DNA from 2 places in the Bradyrhizobium sp. AUGA SZCCT0169 genome. Region 1 is predicted to be linked to the other one. Evidence: riboswitches for the same ligand, from Rfam matches in the RefSeq annotation. Region 1 holds a riboswitch; the other holds the start of a gene.
What was found. Region 1 has a riboswitch for cobalamin ahead of JQ609_RS16195 (TonB-dependent receptor). Riboswitches for the same ligand answer to the same signal wherever they lie in the genome.

Region 1 (7,708 bases):
CACCCCAAGCGCTTCACGCCGGACTGGAAGTTCGGCATCCGCGACGAGGAGTTGCAGAAGCTGGTCGATGGCTTGCGCAACAACGACAAGGTCGATGCGGTCATTTTGCTGTCGCATAACGGCATGGACGTCGATCTCAAGCTCGGCAGCCGCGTCACCGGCATCGACGTCATTCTGGGTGGCCACACCCACGACGCGGTGCCGCAGCCGATTGCGGTGACCAATCCGGGCGGCGTCACGCTGGTAACCAATGCCGGCTCGAACGGCAAGTTCCTGGCCGTGCTCGATCTCGACATCGGCAAGGGCAAGGTCGCGAACGTGCGCTACCGGCTGCTGCCGGTGTTCTCCGAACTGCTGAAGCCGGATCCGGCGATGCAGGGGCTGATCGACAAGACCCGCGCGCCGCATGCGGGCGACTGGGTCGACAAGATCGCTTCCGCCGATCGCCTGCTCTACCGCCGCGGCAATTTCAGCGGCAGCATGGATCAGTTGATCTGCGACGCGCTGCGCGGCGAACTCGACACCGAAATCGCGCTGTCGCCGGGTTTCCGCTGGGGCACCACGACGCTGGCGGGCCAGCCGCTGACCATGGAAGACGTGCTGGCGCAAACCGCGGTCACCTATCCCGAAACCTACGTCGCGACCATGACCGGCGCCCAGATCAAGGACGTGCTCGAGGACGTCTGCGACAACCTCTTCAACACCGATCCCTACTACCAGCAAGGCGGCGACATGGTCCGCCTTGGTGGCCTTTCCTATGCCTGCACGCCGGCGGAAGGCGTCGGCAAGCGGATCTCCGAACTGACGCTCGACAATGGCAACCCGCTGCAAGCCGCCAAGAGCTACAAGGTGGCGGGATGGGCTTCGGTCAACGAACAGACCGGCACGCCGGTGTGGGACGTGGTGGCGAAGCATCTGAAGTCAGGCAAGCCGCCCAACCGATCGGCCCCGGGCGTGACGCTGAAGGGCGTCGAAGGCAATCCGGGCATTTCGAAACAGGCATGACAGGCCTTACCACCACCCTGCGCATCATGACCGCAGCGCTGTTGATCGCAGCGACCGCACCGGTCGTGCACGCCCAACAGGCGCCGCTGCAGGACAAGCCGTTTGCCGAGCACAAGATCGTGCTGCAGCTTTCGGACAATGACCCGCGCAAGCAGGGCCTCGTGCTCAGCGTCGCCAGCAATCTGATGAAGCACTACGACCCCGATAAGGTCGCGATCGAAATCGTCGCGTTCGGCCCGGGCATCGAACTGCTGCGTCCGGAAAATCCCAACCGCAGGATGGTCGAGAGCCTGGTCGCCCAGGGTGCGCGGTTCGATATCTGCCTCAACACCGTCGACACGCTCGAACGCGAACGCGGCAAACGGCCGGAGTTCATCGCGGCGGCGACACCGGTTCAGGTCGGCGTCGCGCAGATTCTGTTCCTGACCGAGAACGGATATACGCTGGTGAGACCGTGATCGGGCCTTTGATCAGCAAGATTACCCCGAAAAAGCCATGTCGGAGAGACGAAAGCCGTTTGAGAGGCGCGACGAAATAGAATAATATCCTCCGCGAGAAGTAGAGAACGCGGCAGCGATCATGATCTTTCGTCAGCTCTTCGACAGCGTTTCGGGCACCTACAGCTATTTGCTGGCCAGCCGCGCCGGCGGCGAGGCGCTGATCCTCGATCCCGTGCTGGAAAAGGCCGACCGTTATTGCCAGCTGCTGCGCGAACTCGACCTGCGGCTGGTCAAGGCGGTCGACACCCATCTGCACGCCGACCACGTCACGGGCCTCGGCGAGCTGCGCGACCGCACCCAGTGCATCACCATCATGGGCGAACAGAGCAAAGCCGACGTGGTGTCGATGCGCGTCTCCGACGGCGACAAGGTGATGATCGAAGGCTTGAGCCTGGATGTCATGTACACGCCCGGCCACACCGATGATTCCTACAGCTATTTGATGGGCGACCGCGTCTTCACCGGCGACACGCTCTTGATCCGCGGCACCGGCCGCACCGATTTCCAGAACGGCAGCGCGCGGGCGCAGTATGACTCGATCTTCAACCGGCTGTTGAAGCTGCCTGACGAGACCATGGTCTTCCCCGCCCACGACTACAAGGGCGACACGGTTTCCACCATTGGCGAGGAGAAGCGCTACAATCCGCGCCTGCAGGTGCGCGGCATCGACGAGTATGTCGAGCTGATGAACAATCTCAATCTGCCGAATCCAAAACTGATGGATGTGGTGCTGCCGGCCAACATGCATGTCGGCCTGCACCAGGACGATCTCGCCAAACAGGGCCTCGCATTGTCAGCGCGCGCCGCGATCGACAGTATCGGCAAGCCCGACATCCTGCTGGTCGATCTGCGCGAGGCCAGCGAGCGCGCCAAGCACGGCACGCTCTCGGGCGCGCTGCATGCGCCCTATCCCGGCATCGCCGAAAGCTTAGCGCCGGGCGGCATGCTGCGCGAAGTCGCGGCCGCGACGGGACGGCGCGTGGTGTTCTTCTGCGCGTTCGGCGAACGCTCGGCGATGGCGGTGACCGCCGCCAAGAACGCCGGCCTTGCCAACACCGCCCATATCGAAGGCGGCATCGACGCCTGGAAGAAAGCCGGCGGCCCGGTGGTGATGGGGTGAATACTCACGGAACGTAGGGTGGGCAAAGGCGCACTCGCGCCGTGCCCACCATTCTATCCGAATGCGAGAATGGTGGGCACGCTTCGCTTTGTCCACCCTACGATTCGCCGCGACTGTTACCGCCCCACCCGTTTCAATTCCGCCGTCAGCACATCCAGCGCTTCCGCCAGCATCACGCCGCCGCATTCGGTCAGCCGTTCCGGAATCACGATGCGCTTTTCCGGCGGATAGAACCGCGCGAGCGCCGGATGCAGCAGAAAAGCCTGGCCGTCGTCACGCGCGAAATCGCCGGCCTGCGACACCAGCAGCAAATCCGGTTTCTGGCTCACGATCGCCTCCAGCGAGGCGAAGCCGCCGAAATTGAAGCCGAGATCGCCGGCCGTGTTGAACAGCCCGGTCTCGGCCAGCAGCGAGCCGACAAAGCTGTCGCTGCCCGCGACCCAGCCGCGCCGCGACAGCGGCAGCACCCGATAGTGTTTTGCGGCGACAGCCTGGCGCGCCCGTGCGAGCGCGGCATCGAGCAACGCGATCTGCGCCGACGCGCGATCGGGGTGACCGACGATATCACCGAACTCGCGAATCTGGTCCTTCACCTCGGGCAAGGTTCGCGGCACCGGAAGTTCGGCAAGACGCAACCCGTGCGCCTTCAGCAATTCCCGCGTCGAACGTTTGTCGTACAGATTGGCGACGACGATGTCGGGCTTCAGCACCATCACGTCTTCCGCGCCACCCGACAGTTTTGGATAGCGAGCGACGTCACCGGCCACCCAGGCATCGCGCGAATACCGCGAAAGCCCGAGGATCTGTTCGGGATCGGCCAACGACAGCAGCAATTGATCGCTGCAGACGTTCATCGACACGATGCGCGGCAATTGAGCGGCCAGCGTCGCGCCAGGCATCGCCAGCGCCGCAACCGCCAGCAGCACGGCAAGCCGGCGGCGCATCACAGATCCGCCCACGGCACGATTACGGCCTCGCGCTGGTATTCGGCGCGGTAGGCGCTGATCCGGAACACGTCGGCTATCACCTGCTCCGACAGCGCTTCCACCGGCGCGCCCTGCGACACCAGCCGGCCCTCCTTCAGAACCAGCACATGATCGGCGAATCGTGCGGCGAGGCCAAGGTCGTGCGTCACCACGATGACCAGCACGCCCTTGTCGGCGGTGGCGCGCAGGTTCTTCATCACGTCGATCTGGTGCCGCGGATCGAGCGAGGCGGTCGGCTCGTCGGCGAGGATGACCGGCGCTTCCACCGCGAGCACGCGCGCCAGCGCGACGCGGCTGCGCTCGCCGCCGGACAGTTCGGTGACGCGGCGCTCGCTGAACTCCATCACATCGACCGCCTGCATCGCACGCAATACTGCGTCAGTATCCCTTGGCGACAGCCGCGCCGGATCGGTCGCGCCGTGCGGATAGCGGCCGAGCGCCACGATGTCGCGCGCCGGCAGCGGCCAGTGCACGATGTGGCCCTGTGGCAGATAGGCAAATCGCTTGGCGCGTTCGCGCAGCGACAGACCGGCCAGCGCGTCGCCGCCGATGTGGATGTCACCGCGGGACGACAGCAGCCCCGACAGCGCCCGCAGCAGCGTGGTTTTGCCGGCGCCGTTCGGCCCGACCAGGGCGACCAGATGCCCCGCGGTCAGCGACAGCGAGACATCGTTGAGCACGGCGCGGCCGGCCAGCGTCACGTTCACGCCTTGCGCCGTGAGAAGCGCGGCTTCGCTCATGCGACACCTCCCCCGAGCGCGCGGCGTTCGCGCGCGATCAGATAGAGGAAGAACGGCACGCCGATGATCGAGGTCAGCACGCCGACCTTGATGTCGCTGGTCGAGGGAATGATCCGCACCGCGATGTCGGCGGCGAGCAGCAGCGCCGAGCCTGCCAGCGCACTCGGCACCAAGAGCCGTGCCGGATCATGCCCGATCAGGGGCCGCATCAGGTGCGGCGCGACGAGGCCGATGAAGCCGATGGTGCCGGTGACCGCTACCGCGCCGCCGACCCCGAGCGCCACGCCCGTGATCACGATCAGCCGCAGACGCCCGACATCGACGCCGAGGCTCTGCGCGGTTTCCTCACCGAGGCTGAGCGCGCGAAAGGAATGGCGCTGGCTGAACAGGATAATGCCGCCGGCAATGATGAACGGCAGCGCCAGCATGACGTGCTGAAAACTGCGATCCTCCAGCGATCCGAGCAGCCAGAACGCGATCTCCAGCACCACGAAGGGGTTGCTGGAGAGGTTCATCACCAGCGCGGTAGCGGCGCCTGCGAGACTCGAAATCGCAAGACCCGCCAGGATCAGGATCAGCAACCCGGCATTGCGGCCGGCGATCGTCAGCAGCACGAACACCGAACCGAACGCCGCCATGATCGCCACGACCGGCAGCGCATAGGAGCGCACATCGGCCCACCCCAGCGCGATCACCAGCACCGCGCCGAAGGCAGCCGATTGCGGCGCGCCGAACAGCGAAGGCGAGGCCAGCGGATTGCGCAGCAGGCCCTGCAGCGACGCGCCCGACATTCCCAGAATGGCGCCGATCGCCAGCGCCAGAATGGTCCGCGGCAGGCGGATTTCCCGCACGATCACCTGCGCCACGTCGCTGCCGCCGCCGAGGAGGGCTTCGATCACCGCCAGCGGCGACAGCCGCACCGGCCCGATACCGAGCGAGATCAGCACCAGCAGCGCGACAAGGCCGGCGAGCGCAGCCGTCACGCCAATCCGGCGCCGCGCGGCCTCCTCGTTTGCAGCAGTGATGGTCTCAACACTCATCGATCGTCCCCGAACGGTCAGCCCGTACCGCACAACGCGTTCGAACGGTACTGCTCATGCGACATAAAAGACGCACTCGTCCAGTGAGGATCGCAGGCGAGGCCTGATGGGATTGACTCTATCTTTGACAAACTCCTACCATAATTTTCGACGGTTCCCGTTTTGGGGATCAAAAGGGAATGCGGTGCGGGGACAGTCCCCCAATTCCGCGGCTGCCCCCGCAACTGTAAGCGGTGAATCTTTCGTCCTACGCCACTGGGATTCTCGGTCCTGGGAAGGCGACGAAAGGTAACGACCCGCAAGCCAGGAGACCTGCCGTCAGCCGTGGTCACACGCGAAGATGTCGGTCGGGGAGTACAGGCATTAGTTTCACCAGAGCTGTTTGCAGCACGATGGTGGGACTTGGTTCGCTGTGACGTGCCACTGACGTCATACCGAGGCCTGAACCATGTCTTCCACCACCACTGCCGCCAAGCGGTGCCGCCGTCTTTTGCTGGCGTCCAGCTTTCTGGCGCCGATCATGGCGATCACCCATTCCGGCGCGCAGGCCCAGCAGACCGCCACAGCCGATCAACTGCCGGCGATCGAGGTCAACCCGCCCGGCGACCAGAACCGGACCCGCGCCAAGCCCGCTTCCGATCAGGGCTCGGGCACGCGCCGCGTCGTCGCGCCGAACCCGACGCCGTCAAGCAATCGAAACCCTACGCCGGGGACGGGCTCCAACGTCGCGTCGCAAGGCGATGGCCAGGGCGGCGGCGGAGCGCCCGTCCGGCAATTCGCCGGTATCGTCGGCACATCGGCGACCGTCATCACGGCTGAAGAAATCGCGCATTCACCCGCGCAGACCTTGCAGGAAATCATCGCGCAAACACCGGGCGTGCAACTGACCAGCCTGTTTGGCGGCGTCAACGGCGCGAAGACCAGCGTCGATCTGCGCGGATTCGGTGCGTTTGCGACCTCCAATACCCTGGTGCTGATCAACGGCCGAAGGCTCAACGACATCGACATGGCCGGCGTCGATTTTTCGACCATTCCGCGCGATTCGATCGAGCGCATCGAAATCACCCGCGGCAACAGCGGCGCGGTGCTGTACGGCGATAATGCCGTCGGCGGCGTCATCAACATCGTGCTTAAAAACGGCGTCGGCGGCCCGCCGGTCGCGATCCGCGGCGAAGCCGGCGTCGGGTCCTTCAATCAGCGCATGGCCTCGGTCTCGGCCGCGACCAATTTCGGTCCGTGGTCGACGTCGTTCTATGGCAACGCCATCAAGTCCGACGGCTACCGCGTCAACAACGCGCTCGATCAGCGCAACGGAGTCGGCAACCTCAACTACTCCACGCCCGGCCTCACCGCCTTCGTAACCGTGACCGGCGACGATCAGAAGCTCGGCTTACCCGGCGGCCGGCTGGTCGATCCATCCATTGGTCTCAACGAGCTCGTCACCAACCGCCGCGGCACCAGCACGCCGCTCGATTACGGCAACCAGCAGGGCGCCAGCGCCACCGCCGGCTTCACCAAGACCCTGTGGAACGGCGTCGATCTCATCATCGATGGCGGTGTGCGGGACAAGAAACAGCAGGCCGCGTTCTTCAATCCCTTCGCCAACAGTTACGTCGACAGCCATCTGCAGACATGGTCCCTGACGCCTCGATTGAGCGTCAAGAACGTAATGTTCGGGCTACCCTCGTCGATCCTGACGGGCATCGATTATTACGATGCGACGTTCCACCAGGAGCGGCAGGAATTTCAGGGCACACCGCCGATCCATACTTACGATCTGTCGCAGAGAACGATTGCCGGCTATTGGCAGCAAACCCTTGGGCTGTTGCCGACAACGGACTTCTCGTACGGCGCGCGAATCCAGAACACCAGTCTGAGTGCGCGGGACCGTCTTGACGATCCGCCGAATTGCGCCCTGTTTTTTACCTGCGGCGCCCAGAACCTTCCGCTGGATAGCAGCGAAGTCCAGCACGCGCTGCATGTCGGCCTCGAACATCGCTTCAACAATATCGTCTCGGTATTCGGCCGGGCCGCCCGCGCGTTCCGCACGCCGAATGTCGACGAGAGATTGTCCTCCGGACCTTCCTTCGATCCTGTCTTCTTCACCCCAATTCCCGGCACCTTCCAGTTGAAAACCCAGACCTCGCACGACGTCGAGGGCGGCTTCCGCATCAAGTCGGGCGGGTTCCAGATGCAATCGAGCATCTACAACATGGACCTCGAAAACGAGATCCATTTCAACCCGGCACTGTTCTTTAACGTCAACCTCGATCCGACCCGCCGTTACGGCTCGGAAACCAGCGCCTCGCTTCGTGTC
Region 2 (7,708 bases), on a different contig from region 1:
TGCCGGGCACTCTGGGCTTGCGCACCGACAGCACGACGAAGGTCCGGTTACGGCGCTGTGCGGCATCGATGGGCGTGTAACCAAGCCATACGCTGAGAACCGGTGCGTCGCCCTTCGTCCACATCCGCAGGGTCTGGTAGGGATATTCGGTGCGCACCGTCATCAGGTCGCGCGCCGTGCCGGCACGGCCGCGCAGGCGGCCGACGATGACGGCCTCGCCGATCGGCGGCTTCTCGCCAGGCCGGGCAAAGCTGTAATCGACCTCCATCCAGCGTTCGCCGGCGCGGCTGCCGAGATAGCGCGGCACGACTTTTCCGGTGGTGCGCCGGTGCAGGAACTGATGATTCATGTCCATCAAGTTCTCATGCATGAAAGTGTAGTGGCAGGCGACGAGCTTGCCGAACCGCCGGGTCTTGTAGGCGGTATCAGCGGCTGCGCCGATCTGCGGCAAGGGGGCGGCGGCAGGCCCGGTGCCGGGCCATATGAAGATCAACCCGTCGCGTTCGAAGCAGGGATAGCGGCGGACGCCGTTCGGCCGCTTGCCCTTGCCGAGATAGGGGACGTCGACGCAGTCGCCCGACGCGTCGTAGCGCCAGCCGTGATAGACGCAGCGCAGGGTGCAGCCATCGACCGTTCCCTTCGACAGCGGCACCTGGCGGTGCGCGCAGCGGTCCTCAAGCGCGAAGATCGCGCCCTCCCTCGGGCGCACCAGCACGATCGGCTCGCCCGCGAACCGCGCCGCGAAAGTCTGGCCGGACTTCACCTCGCGCGACCATGCGACCGGATACCAGTGGTCCGGATTCGCGCCGACCTTGCGAAGATCGACGGCAGCTTCCGACCAGGCGTTATCCGGCCTCACCGTCATCGCGTCGTTACGCCTTTGCCAGCGGTCCGAGATGCCGCGCCATGATCTGTTCCGGCGTCTCGGTGACCTCAATGCGCTGGCCGTCGCCACCGACGAAGGCGAGCACGGTGCGCTCGCCGTCGCGCCACATGCTGCCGACCAGCGCGATATTGATGTGGGTGGCCTGCCCCGTCTCGCACCTCGTGCATTCGATCCAGAAGCGCATGGCGTATCCTTTCAATGATGCCGGGATGAGAGACGGGGCGGGCGTTTAAGCGAGCGCCCGCAATTCGCGGGCGGCGGCGACCATGTTGACCAGAGCGGGCCGCACCTCTTCCCATTTCCGGGTTTTCAATCCGCAATCCGGATTGATCCAGAGCTGGGCGTCGGAGAGCCGCAGCCGTGCCAGCTTGAGCAGGTCGGTTATCTCGGCGGTTTCAGGCACCCGCGGCGAATGGATGTCGTAGACGCCGGGGCCGATTTCGTTCGGATAGCGGTAGTTCCTGAAAGCGTCGAGCAGTTCCATCTTCGAGCGCGAGGTCTCGATCGAGATCACGTCGGCATCCATCGCGCCGATCGCGTCGATGATGTCGTTGAACTCCGAATAACACATGTGGGTGTGGATCTGGGTGTCGTCGCGTACGCCCGACGAACAGATGCGGAAGGCGTCCACGGCCCAGTCGAGGTAGGTCTTCCACTCCGACCGGCGCAGCGGCAGGCCCTCCCGCAGCGCCGCTTCGTCGATCTGTATCATCCCGGCACCGGCGGCTTCGAGGTCGGCGACCTCGTCGCGGATCGCCAGCGCGATCTGGCGGCAGGCTTCGCTACGCGGGATGTCGTCGCGGACGAACGACCAGTTCAGAATCGTCACCGGCCCCGTCAGCATCGCCTTCATCGGCCGCTTGGTCAGCGACTGCGCATATTGCCACCATTCGACCGTCATCGGTTTCGGGCGGGACACGTCGCCAAACAGCACCGGCGGGCGGACGTAGCGCGAGCCATAGGATTGCACCCAGCCATGCGCGGTGAAGGCGAAGCCTGCGAGCTGCTCGCCGAAATACTGCACCATGTCATTGCGCTCGAACTCGCCATGAACCAGCACGTCGAGCCCGATATTCTCCTGCCAGCGCACCGCGCGCGCGGTCTGGTTCTGCAGATAGAGTTTATAGGCGTCGTCGGTCAGCGCGCCCTTGGCATGCGCGGCGCGGGCGTTTCGGACATCCGCGGTCTGCGGGAACGAGCCGATGGTCGTGGTCGGGAAGGCCGGCAGGTTGAAGCGGCTGTGCTGCACGCCGGCGCGATCGGTAAACGCGCTGATGCGGCGGCGCATCGCGCTATCGATGCCGGCGGCACGCGCCGCCACCTTGGCATCGTGGATCCGCGGCGAAGCCTTGCGCGCGGCGGCGGCTTCATCGGAGGCCTTCAGGATGGCGTCGGCGTGGACGCGGCCGCGCGCCAATGCCGTTCCGAGCGCCGCCAGTTCCTCGATCTTCTGCACCGAAAACGCCAGCCAGCTCTTCACGTCGGGATCGAGGCTGGTTTCCAGCGCAAGGTCGATCGGGACGTGCAGCAGCGAGCATGATGGCGCGAGCTGCACGCGGTCGCCGCCGAGCCTGTTGACCACAGGTTCCAGCTGGTCGAGCAGCCGGCTCAGATCGGCGCGCCAGATATTGCGGCCATCGATGATGCCGAGCGACAGCACGCGGTCCTTTGGAAGACCGGCGAGATCGTCGAGTTGCTCGGGCGCGCGCACGAGGTCGAGATGCAGGCCGGCGACGGGCAGGGCGATCGCGGTGTCGCGGTTGGCGCCGAGCCCGCCAAAGTACGTGGCCAGCATGATCTTCAGCTCAGGCGCCGCCTTGGCGATTTCCGCATAGGCATAATGCAGCGCCTGCTGCGCGATGACGTCGAGGTCGAGGACCAGACACGGCTCGTCGATCTGCACCCATTCCGCGCCGGCCTTGGCAAGTTCGCTCAGCACCTCGATGTAGACCGGCAGCAACCGGTCTAGCAGCGACAGCGTGTTGAACCCCGCATCCTTGCACTTGGCGAGTTTGAGGAACGTCACCGGGCCGACCAGCACCGGGCGGGTCTGGTAGCCGAACGCTTTGGCTTCGAGATATTCCTCGATCGACTTGCGCGAGGCGAGGATGAATTGCTGATCCTTCTCCAGTTCCGGCACCATGTAGTGGTAATTGGTGTCGAACCATTTTGTCATCTCCAGCGCCGGCAGGCCGTGGGCCGCGTCGTGGTGGGCGTGGCCGCAATCCGCATCCTGCGCCGCGCCTTTGGCGCCGCGCGCCATCGCGAAGTAGGTGGCGAGTGGAACCGTGCCGCCGTTCCAGCCGTAGCTTTTCGGAATGGCGCCGACCATCACGCAGGTGTCGAGCACCTGGTCGTAGAACGAGAAGTCGTTGGACGGGATGATGCTGACACCAAGCTTCTTCTGGCGCGCCCAGTTGGCGGCGCGCAGCCCGATGCCGGTCTCGATCAGGGCTTTCTCGTCGGTCGTACCCGACCAGAAGCTCTCCAGCGCGAATTTCAGCTCGCGGCGCGGACCGATGCGCGGCGTGCCGAGCGAAGCGACGGGAAGTGAGGAGGTAGAATTTGTAGAAGAAGTCGCTGTGGAAGACTTCTCTGTAGAAGTAGTCATTGGCTTAACCCCAAAGTTGGGGGCAAAGGCCGAAGTGACACGTCTGGATTCAGGCGTCAGGAGGCGCGCGGAATCGCAACCGCACCACCGGGACACCCCGCCCGAGCACGTTTATGTTGTCGAGGCAGGTCTCCTGGCTCGCGGGTCAATGCTGCTGTCCGGTCTTCCCAAAACCTTTGCAGGTCTCAGTGACTTTGTTGGACAGCGGCTCGCCGCTTACAGTTGCGGGGGCAGCTCCGGCTTCACACCGGCTTCCCTCTTAGCTTCGGGAAAACCATCCCGAAGAACCACGACGCGTCCACTTACTGGCAACTCGGCGCGCCCGTCAACTCGATCGCCGGTTGTTGCGGTTGTTCACAGCTTCAACAGGGTGAACCAGAATTTTCGCAGGCTCGGCTAGCGCACCATTGACACGATTGCCCAAATCGCACCAGATGTAGTTGTCACGGTCTATCACGACGCAAGTCATGGTGGCTAAGAGGGAAGTCGGTGATCGCGCCAAAGGGCGCGAAATTCCGGCGCTGCCCCCGCAACTGTAAGCAGTGAGTTGTTCCCGCCTTTACGTCACTGATGCGGATTTCGCATTGGGAAGACAGGGAATAACGACGACCTGCGAGCCAGGAGACCTGCCGCGACACCGAAAAAACGTCCACGGGCGGGGTGTCCGGCGGTCGCTTGCAGATCCATGCCGGCGTTTGCCGCCGCGCATTCGATGCAGCGTCCCCAAAGACATCCGGCCTCAACAACACCACGGGGTCTGCCGATGTCCGAATCTTCCGGTCTCATTTCTCTCGAAGCCAAAACCGCTGCCTTGTTCCAGTTGCGTCCCGAAACGCTTGCCGCGCCGGACGCCGAACTTCCGATGCAGGTGATCCGCCGCAACGGCACGGTTTCGAAATTCGATGCCAGCAAGATTTCGGTCGCGATGACCAAGGCGTTCCTCGCCGTCGAGGGCCACACCGCGGCGGCCTCGCGCCGGGTGCACGAGGTGGTGGAACAGTTGACCGCTGAGGTCGTCGGCGCGCTGTCGCGCCGGATGAGCGAAGGCCGCACCTTTCACATCGAAGACGTGCAGGACCAGGTCGAACTGGCGCTGATGCGCAGCGAGCACCACAAGGTGGCGCGCGCCTATGTGCTGTACCGCGACGAGCGCACCAGGCAGCGCGCCGAGCAGGAGGCCGCCAAATCGGCAACGTCTGCGGCAGGACCCGTGCTGCATGTGACGCTGGCGAACGGCACCAAAGCGCCGCTCGATACCGCGCGGCTCGCGCTGATCGTGGCCGAGGCCTGCGCCGGTCTTGATGGCGTCGACGCCGTGCCTGTCATCGCGGAAACCCAGCGCAATATCTACGACGGCATCAGCCAGGACGAACTGGCGCTCGCTTCCGTGATGGCCGCGCGGACATTGGTGGAGCAGGAGCCCAACTACGCGTACGTGAGCGCGCGGCTGCTGCTCGACAAGCTGCGCACCGAAGTGCTGTCCTACGTGCAGGGGGTGCCGACCAACGCCTCGCAGGCCGACATGGCCACGCGCTACGGCGAATATTTCCCGGCCTATATCAAGGCCGGCATCAAGGCCGAGTTGCTCGATCCGGAGCTGGCGCGCTTCGACCTGAAGAAAATCGCCGCGGCGCTGAAGCCGGAACGCGATCTGGCGTTTCAGTTCCTCGGCCTGCAGACGCTGTACGACCGCTATTTCCTGCATGAAGGCGGCAACCGCATCGAGCTGCCGCAGACGTTCTTCATGCGCGTCGCGATGGGACTTGCGACCCGCGAGATCGATCGCGAGGCCCGCGCGATCGAGTTTTACGATCTGCTGTCGTCGTTCGACTTCATGGCTTCGACGCCGACGCTGTTCAATTCGGGAACGCTGCGGCCGCAACTGTCGTCGTGCTTCCTCACCACGATCGCGGATGATCTCGACGGCATCTTCAAGTCGGTCAAGGACAACGCGCTGCTGGCGAAATATTCCGGCGGGCTCGGCAATGACTGGACCCGCGTGCGCGGCCTTGGGGCCCACATCAAGGGCACCAATGGTGAAAGCCAGGGCGTGGTGCCGTTCCTGAAAGTCGCCAACGATACGGCCATTGCGGTCAACCAGGGCGGCAAGCGCAAGGGCGCGGTCTGCGCTTATCTCGAGACCTGGCATATCGATATCGAGGAGTTCCTCGATCTGCGCAAGAACACCGGCGACGACCGCCGCCGCACCCACGACATGAACACCGCGAACTGGGTGCCTGACCTGTTCATGCAACGCGTCGAAACCGACGGCGAATGGACCTTGTTCTCGCCTGACGAGACGCCCGACCTGCACGACCTCTACGGCACAAAATTCGCCGAACGCTACGCGGCCTATGAAGCCAAGGCGGCGCGCGGCGAAATCCGCGTCTTCAAGCAGGTCCGCGCCACTGATCTCTGGCGCAAGATGCTGACCATGCTGTTCGAGACCGGGCATCCCTGGATCACGTTCAAGGATCCTTGCAATCTCCGTTCGCCGCAGCGCCATGCCGGCGTCATCCACTCCTCCAATCTCTGCACCGAAATCACGCTCAACACCTCGGACGACGAGACCGCGGTTTGCAATCTCGGCTCGATCAACCTCCTCAATCACATCCAGGGCGGCCGCCTGAACGAGGCGCGGCTGAAGAACAGCGTGACGATCGCGATGCGGATGCTCGACAACGTCATCGACATCAATTTCTACACCATTCCGGAAGCGCGGCGTTCCAACCTGCGGCACCGTCCGGTCGGTCTCGGGTTGATGGGGTTCCAGGATGCGCTGCAGGCAATGCGGATCGCTGTCGCCTCCGATGCGGCCGTGACGTTCGCCGACACCAGCATGGAGGCGATCTCCTACTACGCGATCTCGGCTTCGGTCGATCTCGCCGCTGAGCGCGGCCGCTATCCCTCGTTCGACGGATCGCTGTGGAGCCAGGGCATCCTGCCGATCGATTCGATCGAACTGTTGGCGGAAGCGCGCGGCGGCGTCGCGATGGACCGCTCCATGACGCTCGATTGGGGCAGCTTGCGCGAACGCGTCAGATCGACCGGCATGCGCAATTCCAACGTGATGGCGATCGCGCCGACGGCGACCATCTCCAACATCTGCGGCGTCGCGCAGTCGATCGAGCCCGCCTACCAGAACCTCTATGTCAAATCCAACATGTCCGGCGACTTCACCGTCGTGAACGAGTTTCTGGTGCGCGACCTCAAGGCGCGCGGGTTGTGGGACGAGGTGATGGTCAACGATCTCAAATATTTCGACGGCAGCGTCGGCTCGATCGACCGCATCCCTGATGATCTCAAGGCGCTCTATGCCACCTCCTTCGAGATCGACAGCGCCTGGCTGATCGAGGCGGCGGCGCGGCGACAGAAATGGATCGACCAGTCGCAGTCGCTCAACCTCTACATCGCCAACCCGTCCGGCAAGAAGCTCGACGCGCTCTATCGCCTGGCGTGGACCCGCGGCTTGAAGACCACTTACTATTTGCGCTCGCGCAGCGCGACGCATGTCGAGAAGTCCACGCTCAAGGGCACCGACGGCAAGCTCAACAGTGTCGCCTCCGTGACGATGATGGCTCCAGCCCCAATCATCGTCCCGCTGGCCGCCACCGCGCCGGACCTGTCCGGTGCGGTGGCGTGCTCCATCGATAATCCCGAATGCGAAGCCTGCCAGTAAGCAGCAAGAAACATAAGGAAATAAACCCAATGCTCGACTGGTCCGAACCTTCCGCGCCCGCATCTCACGCGCCGCCGCCCTTTGCGGCATTACCTCCTGCCGGGGCCGATCAAACCGGGCTCGGCACCATCGACCGCCGCGGTGGCCGTGTGTCGGTCGACGACAAGCGGATGATCAATTGCCGCGCCGACGTCAATCAATTGCTGCCGCTGAAATACAAGTGGGCGTGGGAGAAATATCTCGCCGGCTGCAACAATCACTGGATGCCGACCGAAGTCTCGATGCAGGCCGATATCGCGTTATGGAAGTCGCGCGACGGCCTCACCGAGGACGAGCGCCGCGCCATCAAGCGCAATCTCGGCTTCTTCGCGGCATCCGAGAGCCTGGTCGCCAACAACATCGTGCTGGCGATTTACCGCCATCTGACCAATCCGGAATGCCGGCAATATCTGCTTCGGCAATCCTTCGAGGAAGCGGTGCATACCCACACCTTCCAGTACATCGTGGAGAGCCTCGGCCTGGACGAGGGCGA

Region 2: another riboswitch for cobalamin. It lies ahead of JQ609_RS23105 (ribonucleoside-diphosphate reductase subunit alpha); the one in region 1 lies ahead of JQ609_RS16195 (TonB-dependent receptor).

What each region holds. Positions count from the first base shown of each region.
Region 1 covers NZ_JAFCMC010000012.1:89,236-96,943, reverse strand. The annotation lists gene soxB (thiosulfohydrolase SoxB) at 1-1,005, shown strand, start outside; gene JQ609_RS16220 (hypothetical protein) at 1,032-1,463, shown strand; gene JQ609_RS16215 (MBL fold metallo-hydrolase) at 1,585-2,625, shown strand; gene JQ609_RS16210 (ABC transporter substrate-binding protein) at 2,742-3,569, opposite strand; gene JQ609_RS16205 (ABC transporter ATP-binding protein) at 3,569-4,351, opposite strand; gene JQ609_RS16200 (iron ABC transporter permease) at 4,348-5,391, opposite strand; cobalamin riboswitch at 5,526-5,726, shown strand; gene JQ609_RS16195 (TonB-dependent receptor) at 5,840-7,708, shown strand, end outside.
Region 2 covers NZ_JAFCMC010000022.1:89,835-97,542, reverse strand. The annotation lists gene JQ609_RS23120 (aromatic ring-hydroxylating dioxygenase subunit alpha) at 1-865, opposite strand, end outside; gene JQ609_RS23115 (hypothetical protein) at 873-1,070, opposite strand; gene metE (5-methyltetrahydropteroyltriglutamate--homocysteine S-methyltransferase) at 1,116-3,497, opposite strand; cobalamin riboswitch at 3,603-3,804, opposite strand; cobalamin riboswitch at 3,927-4,146, shown strand; gene JQ609_RS23105 (ribonucleoside-diphosphate reductase subunit alpha) at 4,261-7,176, shown strand; gene JQ609_RS23100 (ribonucleotide-diphosphate reductase subunit beta) at 7,206-7,708, shown strand, end outside.